DNA from 3 places in the Streptomyces albireticuli genome. Region 3 is predicted to be linked to each of the others. Evidence: riboswitches for the same ligand, from Rfam matches in the RefSeq annotation. Region 3 holds a riboswitch; each other region holds the start of a gene.
What was found. Region 3 has a riboswitch for thiamine pyrophosphate ahead of thiC (phosphomethylpyrimidine synthase ThiC). Riboswitches for the same ligand answer to the same signal wherever they lie in the genome.
Positions count from the first base shown of each region.

Region 1: it holds a riboswitch for thiamine pyrophosphate, as region 3 does, so the genes downstream of both, SMD11_RS09490 (thiamine ABC transporter substrate-binding protein) here and thiC (phosphomethylpyrimidine synthase ThiC) in region 3, are expected to answer to the same signal.
Region 2: it holds a riboswitch for thiamine pyrophosphate, as region 3 does, so the genes downstream of both, thiO (glycine oxidase ThiO) here and thiC (phosphomethylpyrimidine synthase ThiC) in region 3, are expected to answer to the same signal.

Region 1 covers NZ_CP021744.1:2,305,184-2,308,449, forward strand. Annotated here, with positions in the region: gene SMD11_RS09485 (ABC transporter permease) at 1-20, opposite strand, end outside; gene SMD11_RS09490 (thiamine ABC transporter substrate-binding protein) at 92-1,180, opposite strand; TPP riboswitch at 1,176-1,280, opposite strand; gene rlmN (23S rRNA (adenine(2503)-C(2))-methyltransferase RlmN) at 1,328-2,434, opposite strand; gene SMD11_RS09500 (phosphatidate cytidylyltransferase) at 2,537-3,266, opposite strand, start outside.
Region 2 covers NZ_CP021744.1:5,638,012-5,641,277, reverse strand. Annotated here, with positions in the region: gene SMD11_RS24405 (NAD(P)/FAD-dependent oxidoreductase) at 1-1,034, opposite strand, end outside; TPP riboswitch at 1,282-1,394, shown strand; gene thiO (glycine oxidase ThiO) at 1,392-2,570, shown strand; gene thiS (sulfur carrier protein ThiS) at 2,567-2,806, shown strand; gene SMD11_RS24390 (thiazole synthase) at 2,816-3,266, shown strand, end outside.
Region 3 covers NZ_CP021744.1:3,878,977-3,882,242, forward strand. Annotated here, with positions in the region: gene SMD11_RS16610 (NUDIX domain-containing protein) at 1-95, shown strand, start outside; gene thiC (phosphomethylpyrimidine synthase ThiC) at 175-1,950, opposite strand; TPP riboswitch at 1,944-2,078, opposite strand; gene SMD11_RS16620 (YibE/F family protein) at 2,140-3,266, shown strand, end outside.

The DNA.
Region 1 (3,266 bases), 1.6 Mb from region 3:
AAGGCGAGCGGCACGACCATCAGGCCGAACCGCACCGCCGTCTGCCGGAGCGCCGGCCGGGGGTCCGGCCGGCGGGGTGCCCGGAGGGCTTCTACTTCAGGACGATCGAGGACCATGCCTTGACCCACTGCTCGCGGTTCTTGGCGATCTTCTCCGGGTCGAGGGTGTGGGGATCCGTGACCTTCACGCCGTACTTGGTGAACAGCTCGGGCAGCGCGGCGTCCTGGTTGGCGGGCCGGACGAACATCTGGAGGGGCATGTCCTCCTGGAACTTCCTGCTCAGCAGGAAGTCGATCAGGGCCTGGCCGCCCTTGGTGTTCTTCGCGCCCTTGAGCAGGCCGGCGAACTCCGTCTGCTGGAAGCAGGTGCCCGTCGCGACCCCGGTGGGGGCCTCCTTGGGCTCCGGCTTCACGCCCATCACCTCGGCGGGCGGGCTGGAGGCGTAGGAGACGACCAGCGGCTTGTCGCCCTTGGCCTTCTTGCCGCCGGCCGAGCCGGAGAAGCGCTCGCTGTACGCCTGCTCCCAGCCGCTCACGACCTCCACGCCGTTGGCCTTGAGCTTCTTCCAGTAGTCCTGCCAGCCGTCGTCGCCGTACTTGGCGACGGTGGCGAGCTGGAAGGCGAGGCCGGGCGAGGAGGTGGCGGCGTTCTCGGTGACGAGGAGGTTCTTGTACTCCGGCTTGATCAGGTCGTCGAGGGTCTGCGGCGGGGCCAGCTTGTGGTCGGCGAAGTACGCGCGGTCGTAGTTGACGCAGATGTCGCCGGTGTCGACCGGGGTGACCCGGTGCCGGGCGGCGTCGGCCTGGAGGTTCTTCGGCACCCGGTTGAGGCCCTTGGCCTCGTAGGGCGTGAAGAGGTCCTGGTCCAGCGCCCGGGAGAGCAGGGTGTTGTCGACGCCGAAGAAGACGTCGCCCTGCGGGTGGCTCTTGGACAGGATCGCCTGGTTGACGGCCGAGCCGGCGTCGCCGCTCTTGATCACCTTGACGGTGTAGCCGCTCTCCTTCTCGAAGTCCTTCAGGACACCGTCCGAGACGACGAAGGAGTCGTGCGAGACGAGGGTGACGGTCTTGCCGCCGTCGGCCCCGTCGGAGCCGCCCGAGCCGCCGCAGGCGGCCAGCACGGGCAGACCGAGCGCGGCGACGACGGCAGCCCCGAGGGCACGCCGGAGATTGGTGTTCATGGTGATGCTGACTCCCTACGCCGGTATGACCCGGATCAGGTCCGAGGGTCTGCGGCCTGTGCCGCACTCTCAGCGCTCGCGCGCTCCCCTGTCGGATTGTTCATTTGTGCGAAGGCACAGTATCAGTGCGCCTCCGGCGGGTCGTGTTCAGCGCTCGGTGGCAGCCAGCTGCCCGCAGGCGCCGTCGATCTCCTGGCCGCGGGTGTCCCGGACGGTCACCGGCACGCCGTGGGCGGCGATCGCCTCGACGAAGGCCCGCTCGTCCTCCGGGCGGGAGGCCGTCCACTTGGAGCCCGGGGTCGGGTTCAGCGGGATGAGGTTGACGTGCACCCGCTTGCCCTTGAGGAGCCGGCCGAGGAGGTCACCACGCCAGGCCTGGTCGTTGATGTCGCGGATCAGGGCGTACTCGATGGAGATCCGGCGGCCGGACTTCTCGGCGTACTCCCACGCGGCGTCGAGGACCTCGCGGACCTTCCAGCGGGTGTTCACGGGGACCAGGGTGTCGCGCAGGTCGTCGTCCGGCGCGTGCAGCGAGACGGCGAGGCGGCACTTGAAGCCCTCGTCGGCGAAGCGGTGCATCGCCGGGACCAGGCCGACGGTGGAGACCGTGATGCCGCGCTGGGAGAGGCCGAGGCCGTCCGGCTCGGGGTCGGTGAGGCGGCGGATGGCGCCGACGACCCGCTTGTAGTTCGCGAGGGGCTCGCCCATGCCCATGAAGACGATGTTGGACAGCCGGGCGGGGCCGCCCGGGACCTCGCCGTCGCGCAGCGCGCGCATGCCGTCCACGATCTGGTGGACGATCTCGGCGGTCGACAGATTGCGGTCCAGGCCCGCCTGGCCGGTGGCGCAGAACGGGCAGTTCATACCGCAGCCGGCCTGGGAGCTGATGCACATGGTGACCCGGTCGGGGTAGCGCATGAGCACGGACTCCACCAGCTTGCCGTCGTGCAGCCGCCAGAGGGTCTTACGGGTGGTGTCGTCGTCGCACGAGATGTGCCGGACGACGCTCATCAGCTCCGGCAGCAGCTCGGCCGCGAGCTTCTCGCGGGCCGCCGCCGGGATGTCCGTCCATGCCGCCGGGTCGTGCGCGTACCGCGCGAAATAGTGCTGCGACAGCTGCTTGGCGCGGAACGGCTTCTCGCCGATCGCGGCGACCGCCTCACGGCGCTCGGCGGGCGAAAGATCGGCAAGGTGCCGCGGGGGCTTCTTGGCCCCGCGCGGCGCGACAAAGGTGAGTTCTCCAGGTGCAGGCATGGTCCTACCAGTGTCGCAGACATACGAAGAAGGGCCCGCCGCCCTGTGGACGACGAACCCTTCAACACGAGAAACAGCAGGTCGGACGGGGTGCCCGCCCGGTCAGCCACCTCCGACGAAGACCACCATCAGCAGCCAGACGACCGGAGCCGTCGGCAGCAGGGAGTCCAGCCGGTCCATGATCCCGCCGTGGCCGGGCAGCAGCGCGCCCATGTCCTTGATCCCGAGATCCCGCTTGATCATGGACTCACCGAGGTCGCCCAGCGTGGCGCTGGCCGCGACGGCGAGACCGAGCAGCAGACCCTGCCACCACGCCCCGTCGTCGATCAGGAAGTGCATGCACAGCGCGCCCGCCACCATGGCGAACACCACCGCGCCGACCAGGCCCTCGCGGGTCTTGCCGGGGCTGATGCGCGGCGCCAGCTTGCGCTTGCCGAACTTCCAGCCCACCGCGTACGCGCCGGTGTCGCTGACCACCGTGAGGATCAGGAAGGTCAGCACCCGCCACGCACCGTCGTCCGCGGCCAGCATCAGCGCCACGAACGTGGCGAGGAAGGGCACGTAGAACGCCGCGAAGATGCCCGCCGTGACGTCCTTGAGGTAGTCGTCCGGCGGCTCCGTCATGCGCCATACGAGCACGGCCAGCGCGGTGAAGGCCATGGCCACCCACGCGCCCTCGGCGCCGTTCACATAGCCCGCGATGACCATCGCGGCACCACCGAGCGCCAGCGGCACCAGGGGGGCCCGGACGGCCTTCTTCTCGGCGAGCCGGGAGGTCAGCTCCCACAGCCCGACGACCACGGCGAGCACGATGACGCCGAGGAAGACGGGC
Region 2 (3,266 bases), 1.8 Mb from region 3:
TCGCCGCGCAGCCAGCACACCGTCCAGGCCGCACCGGTGGGGTCGCCGCGCCAGACGAGCTCGTCACCGTCGACGTGGTGGCCCGCGTACTGCACGAACCTGCCGAACTGCTCCGACCAGAAGTAGGGCACCGGGTCGTAGACGGGGCCCTCGGCCGGGCCGAGGGCGATGTTCTCGGCGACGGTCCGCGGGCCCTGGAGGGCGTTGTCCCAGTGGTGGACGAGCAGCCGCTCGCCGTAGCGGGCGGACGGGAAGGACGCGCAGTCGCCCACCGCGTAGACGTCGGGCAGGGAGGCGCGCAGCCGGTCGTCGGTGGCGACGGAACGATCCGCCGCGAGCGCGATCCCGGAGTCCGCCAGCCAGTCGGTGTCCGGCCGGGCGCCGATGCCGACGACCACCGCGCCGGCCGGCAGCCGGGTGCCGTCCGCGAGCAGCACCGCGCCGTCCTCCACGGCGGCCACCCGCGCGCCGGTGAGCAGCCGGGCGCCGCTGTCGGCGTACCAGGCGGCCATGTGGGCGGCGACCTCGGCGGGCAGGGCGCCCGCCAGCGGCCGGTCGGCGGCCTCGACGACGGTGACCGCGCAGCCCGCCTCCCGGGCGGCCGTCGCGAACTCGGCACCGATCCAGCCCGCGCCGACGGCCACCACGTCCCGCTGCTCGGCCAGCACCGGACGCAGGCCCTCCGCGTCGTCCAGGGTGCGCAGCAGGTGGACGCCGGGCACGCCCTCGCTGCCGGGCAGCTCGACGGGCCGGGCGCCGGTGGCGATGACCAGCACGTCGTAGGGCACCGGCCCGGCGGAGGTCTCCAGCACGCGCTCCTCGGCGCGCAGCGCGGTGACCTCCCGCCCGAGGCGCAGATCTATGCCCAGGGACGCGAAGTCCACCTCGAACGCCGAGCCCTCGGCCTTGCCGAGCAGCACCGCTTTGGACAGGGGAGGCCGGTCGTACGGCCGGTGGGGCTCGGCCCCCAGCAGAGTGATCGTGCCCTGCCAGCCCTGTTCGCGCAGGGCCACCGCCGTCTGCACCCCGGCCATGCCGGCACCCACGATGACGACGCGCCGGTCACTGGAGGTATTCGTCTGGTCGCTCACCCGATCACTGTAGGGCGGGGGCCGGGCTTCCCCGCAGCACCGTGCAGCGAGACGTCCGACACAAGGTCATTCACCAGTCGGCCGCGGACACCACGGCGCGCGGCCACCGTTCCGGGTGCTCCCGGCGCCCCGCCCGCCCGGGTCCGAGCGGCCTTCCGGTCGCTTCCCGGCGCGTACTAGGGTGGCCGGTGCAAGCACTCGCGGGAGCCCGGACGCACCGGGCTGAGAGGGAGGCTGGACGGCCTCCGACCGTACGAACCTGATCCGGGTCATGCCGGCGAAGGGAGGGGCTGGACACCCATGTACGCGTCTTCCACCGCGTCACCGGGGACGTACGACGTCCTCGTCGTCGGCGGCGGTGTCATCGGTCTGGTCACGGCGTGGCGCGCGGCGCAGCGCGGGCTGCGCACCGCGCTCGCGGACCCCGCGCCCGGCGGCGGGGCGGCGCACGTCGCCGCCGGGATGCTGGCCGCGGTGACCGAACTGCACTACGGCGAGCAGACCCTGCTCGCGCTGAACCTGGAATCGGCCCGGCGCTACCCCGCGTTCACGGCCGAGCTGGAGGAGGCGAGCGGCCGGGACACCGGGTACCGCGCGTGCGGCACGCTCGCCGTCGCCCTCGACGCCGACGACCGGGCGCACCTGCGGGAACTGCACGCCCTCCAGCGCGCCTGCGGGCTCGACGCGGAGTGGCTGTCCGGGCGCGAGTGCCGCCGGCTGGAGCCGATGCTCGCGCCCGGCGTGCGCGGGGGTGTGCGGGTGGACGGCGACCACCAGACGGATCCGCGGCGGCTCGCGGGCGCCCTGCTCACGGCCTGCGAGCGGGCCGGGGTGATCTTCCACCGCGCGGCCGCGACGCGGCTGCTGTGCGCGGGCGGCCGCGCCACCGGCGCCGAACTCGCGGACGGTGAGCGGCTGTCCGCCGGACAGACCGTGCTCGCGGCGGGCAGCCGCAGCGGCTGCCTGGCGGGCGTACCCGAGGGCGTCCTGCCGCCGGTCCGCCCGGTGAAGGGCCAGATCCTGCGGCTGCGGGTGCCGGCCGGCTACGCGCCCTTCCTCTCCCGGACCGTGCGGGCCGTGGTGCGCGGCTGCCCGGTGTACCTGGTGCCGCGCGAGAACGGCGAGCTGGTCGTCGGCGCGACCACCGAGGAGCTCGGCTGGGACACCACCGTCACCGCGGGCGGGGTCTACGAACTGCTGCGGGACGCCCATGAGCTGGTGCCCGGCATCACCGAACTGCCTCTGGTGGAGACCCTCGCCGGACTGCGCCCCGGCTCCCCCGACAACGCCCCGCTGCTCGGCCCCACGGCCCTGCCCGGCCTGCACACCGCCACCGGCCACCACCGCAATGGCGTGCTGCTCACACCGGTGACGGGTGACGTCATGGCCGAGGTGCTGACCTCCGGGCGGCTGCCCGACGAGGCCCGCCCCTTCTCCCCCCGACGCTTCGCGAACGCCCTTCAGGAGCTGCCCGTATGAACCCCAGCGACCCCACCGACCGCCCCGAGGCCCAGGTGGGCATCAGCGTCAACGGCGAGAGCCGCGCGATCCCCGCGGGCCTGACCCTGGACACCCTCGTCGGGTCCCTCACCACCGCGCGCGGCGGTGTCGCGGCCGCCGTCAACGAGGCGGTCGTCCCGCGCGGCCAGTGGTCCGCCACCACGCTCGGCGCCGGCGACCGCGTCGAGGTCCTCACCGCAGTGCAGGGAGGCTGATCAGCTCCGATGGCAGACGATCTGCTCACCATCGCGGACACCACCTTCACCTCGCGCCTGATCATGGGCACGGGCGGGGCACCCAGCCTGGAGGTCATGGAGCGCGCCCTGCTGGCCTCCGGCACCGAGCTGACCACCGTCGCGATGCGCCGGCTGGACGCGAGCGTGCGGGGCTCCGTGCTGTCGGTGCTCGGCAGGCACGGCATCCGCGTCCTGCCGAACACCGCGGGCTGCTACACGGCCGGCGAGGCCGTCCTCACCGCCCGGCTGGCCCGGGAGGCGCTCGGCACGGACTGGGTCAAGCTGGAGGTGATCGCCGACGAGCGCACCCTGCTGCCCGACCCGGTCGAGCTGCTGGACGCCGCGGAGATACTGGTCGACGACGGCTTCACGGTGCTGCCGTACACCAACGACGACCCGGTCCTCGCCCGGAAGCTGGAGGACGTCGGCTGCGCCGCGA
Region 3 (3,266 bases):
TCACGGCACGCGAACAAGATCATCCGCAGTACCTGGAGCACGGCGCCCCACCGCCCCATGGATCACTGACCACGGCGACATCACAGTTGTCTTGAGGCGCTCGGCAACACAGTCTCGAACCGCCGAGCGACCCAGGCATTAGCCAGAGCCGCTCGGTGGTCGGACAATCTCCTGTCAGTCCGCGAGCGGCAGGTAGACCCGGTTGCCTGCGGCTGCGAACTCCTTCGACTTCTGAAGCATCCCTGCTTCTACCTCCTGATCGCTGGCCGAACCGGCCAGGTCAGGGGCGAACTGCTCTGTGATGCTTCTGCTGATTTTCATCGAACAGAACTTCGGGCCGCACATCGAGCAGAAGTGCGCCGTCTTGGCCGGCTCGGCGGGCAGCGTCTCGTCGTGGAAGGCGCGGGCCGTCTCCGGGTCGAGGGCCAGGTTGAACTGGTCCTCCCAGCGGAACTCGAAGCGGGCGTCGGACAGCGCGTCGTCCCAGTCCTGGGCGCCCGGGTGGCCCTTGGCGAGGTCCGCCGCGTGGGCCGCGATCTTGTAGGTGATCACACCGGTCTTGACGTCGTCGCGGTCCGGCAGGCCCAGGTGCTCCTTGGGCGTGACGTAGCAGAGCATGGCCGTGCCCCACCAGGCGATCATCGCGGCGCCGATGCCCGAGGTGATGTGGTCGTACGCGGGCGCGACGTCGGTGGTCAGCGGGCCGAGGGTGTAGAACGGCGCCTCCTCGCAGATCTCCTGCTGGAGGTCGATGTTCTCCTTGATCTTGTGCATCGGGACGTGCCCGGGGCCCTCGATCATCGTCTGGACGTGGTGCCGCTTGGCGATGGTGTTGAGCTCGCCGAGGGTCTTCAGCTCGGCGAACTGCGCCTCGTCGTTGGCGTCCGCGATCGAGCCGGGGCGCAGGCCGTCGCCGAGCGAGTAGGTGACGTCGTACGAGGCGAGGATCTCGCAGAGCTCCTCGAAGTTCTCGTAGAGGAACGACTCCTTGTGGTGCGCGAGGCACCACGCGGCCATGATCGAACCGCCGCGCGAGACGATGCCCGTCTTGCGGCGGGCGGTCAGCGGGACGTAGCGCAGCAGCACGCCCGCGTGGACGGTCATGTAGTCGACGCCCTGCTCGGCCTGCTCGATGACCGTGTCCTTGTAGATCTCCCAGGTGAGCTCCTCGGCCTTGCCGTCGACCTTCTCCAGGGCCTGGTAGAGCGGCACGGTGCCGATCGGCACGGGGGAGTTGCGCAGCACCCACTCGCGGGTGGTGTGGATGTTGCGGCCGGTGGAGAGGTCCATCACCGTGTCGGCGCCCCAGCGGGTCGCCCACGTCATCTTCTCGACCTCCTCCTCGATCGAGGAGGTGACGGCGGAGTTGCCGATGTTGGCGTTCACCTTGACCAGGAACTTCTTGCCGATGATCATCGGCTCGATCTCCGGGTGGTTCACATTCGCCGGGAGGACGGCCCGGCCGGCCGCGATCTCCTCCCGGACGGTCTCGGGAGAGACGTTCTCCCGGAGGGCCACGTACTCCATCTCCTCGGTGATCTCACCGCGGCGGGCGTACGCGAGCTGGGTCACGGCGGCGCCGCCCCGGCCCTTGCGGGGCAGGCGCGGGCGGCCGGGGAAGACCGCGTCGAGGTTCTTCAGACCCCCGCGCGGAGAGGTGTGCTTGAGGCCGTCGTCCTCCGGGCGCATCGGGCGCCCGGCGTACTCCTCGGTGTCGCCGCGGCCGATGATCCAGTTCTCCCGGAGCGGCTGGAGGCCGCGACGGACGTCCGTCTCCACGGCCGGGTCGGTGTACGGGCCCGAGGTGTCGTACAGCTGGACGTCCCGCCCGTTGGTGAGATGCACCCGCCGCACCGGAACCCTGAGGTCCGGCCGCGAGCCGGTCACGTAGTCCTTGTGCCAGCCGATCTGCCGACCGGTTTCGGACGTGCGTGCATCCTGCGAGGTCATGAGACCAGAACTCCCTACGCCGGCATTACCCGGTAACAGGTTCGGCGGTCGACGCAGCGGCTTCCGTAGATCCCTACGGAGGTCAGCGCCCTCTCAGCCCGGTGCTCCGAGCTCCCGCGATTGCAAAGGTGCCACAACGCTAGCGCTTCCCCCGACCGGAGTGCCAGAGGGGCTTGCGATGATCGGTGCGTGACCCCCACGGACCCTCAGCCCCACGCACCCGGCCAGTCCCATGACCACGCGCATGGCCACACCCCCCACGGACACGGCCACGGGCACAGCCATGCCCACAGCCACGGACCGCCCTCCCCCGTCTCCGGCCACCTGCGCAAGGTCATCGCGGCGGTGCTGATCCCCTTCGCCGTCGCCGTGCTCGCCGGGCTCGTCCTGCTCTGGCCGGGCGGCGCTCCCCCGCACACGCACACCGGCCTCGGCGTCGACCAGCACACGGAGTCCGGCCGGGTGGTGAAGATCGAGGAGCAGGACTGTGTGAAGGCGGGCGGGCAGCCGCAGGGCGGCGGCCCCCAGCAGGGCGGCGGGGGGCCGGGCGGGCCCGGCGGGCCGCCGAAACCGCAGGGCCCCTGCGAGAAGTCGGAGATCGAGGTCACCTCGGGTCCCGACAAGGGCCGTAAGTTCACCGAGCTCGTGCAGCCGAACGCCTCGCGGCGCTACGAGGTCGGCCAGAAGGTCGTGCTCTCCTACGCCCCGAAGGCGCCGAAGAACCTCCAGTACGCGGTCTCGGACGTGGACCGGACCCTGCCGATGGCCCTGCTCGCCGGCGTGTTCGCGCTGGCGGTGGTCGTGGTCGGCCGGCTGCGCGGACTCTTCGCGCTGGCCGCCCTCGTGATCAGCTTCGGGGTGCTGACGCTGTTCATCCTGCCCGCCATCCTCCAGGGCTCGGACCCCCTGCTGGTGGCCGTGATCGGCGGCAGCGCGATCATGCTGATCGCGCTCTACATGTGCCACGGCCTCAACGCCCGTACGTCCGTGGCGGTCGTCGGCACGCTCACCTCGCTGGTGCTGATCGGCCTGCTCGGCTCGCTGTTCACCGACTGGGCGCACCTGACGGGCGACACCGACGACCAGACCGGCCTGGTGCACGGCCTCTATCCGGAGATCGGGATCCAGGGCCTGCTGCTCGCGGGCATCATCATCGGCTCGCTGGGCGTGCTGGACGACGTCACGGTGACGCAGACGTCGGCGGTCTGGGAGCTGAAGGAGGCCGATCCGAGCGCGAGTTGGCGCAAGCTCTACGGTGCGGCGATGCGCATCGGCCGGGACCACATCGCGTCGGTGGTCAACACCCTCGTGCTCGC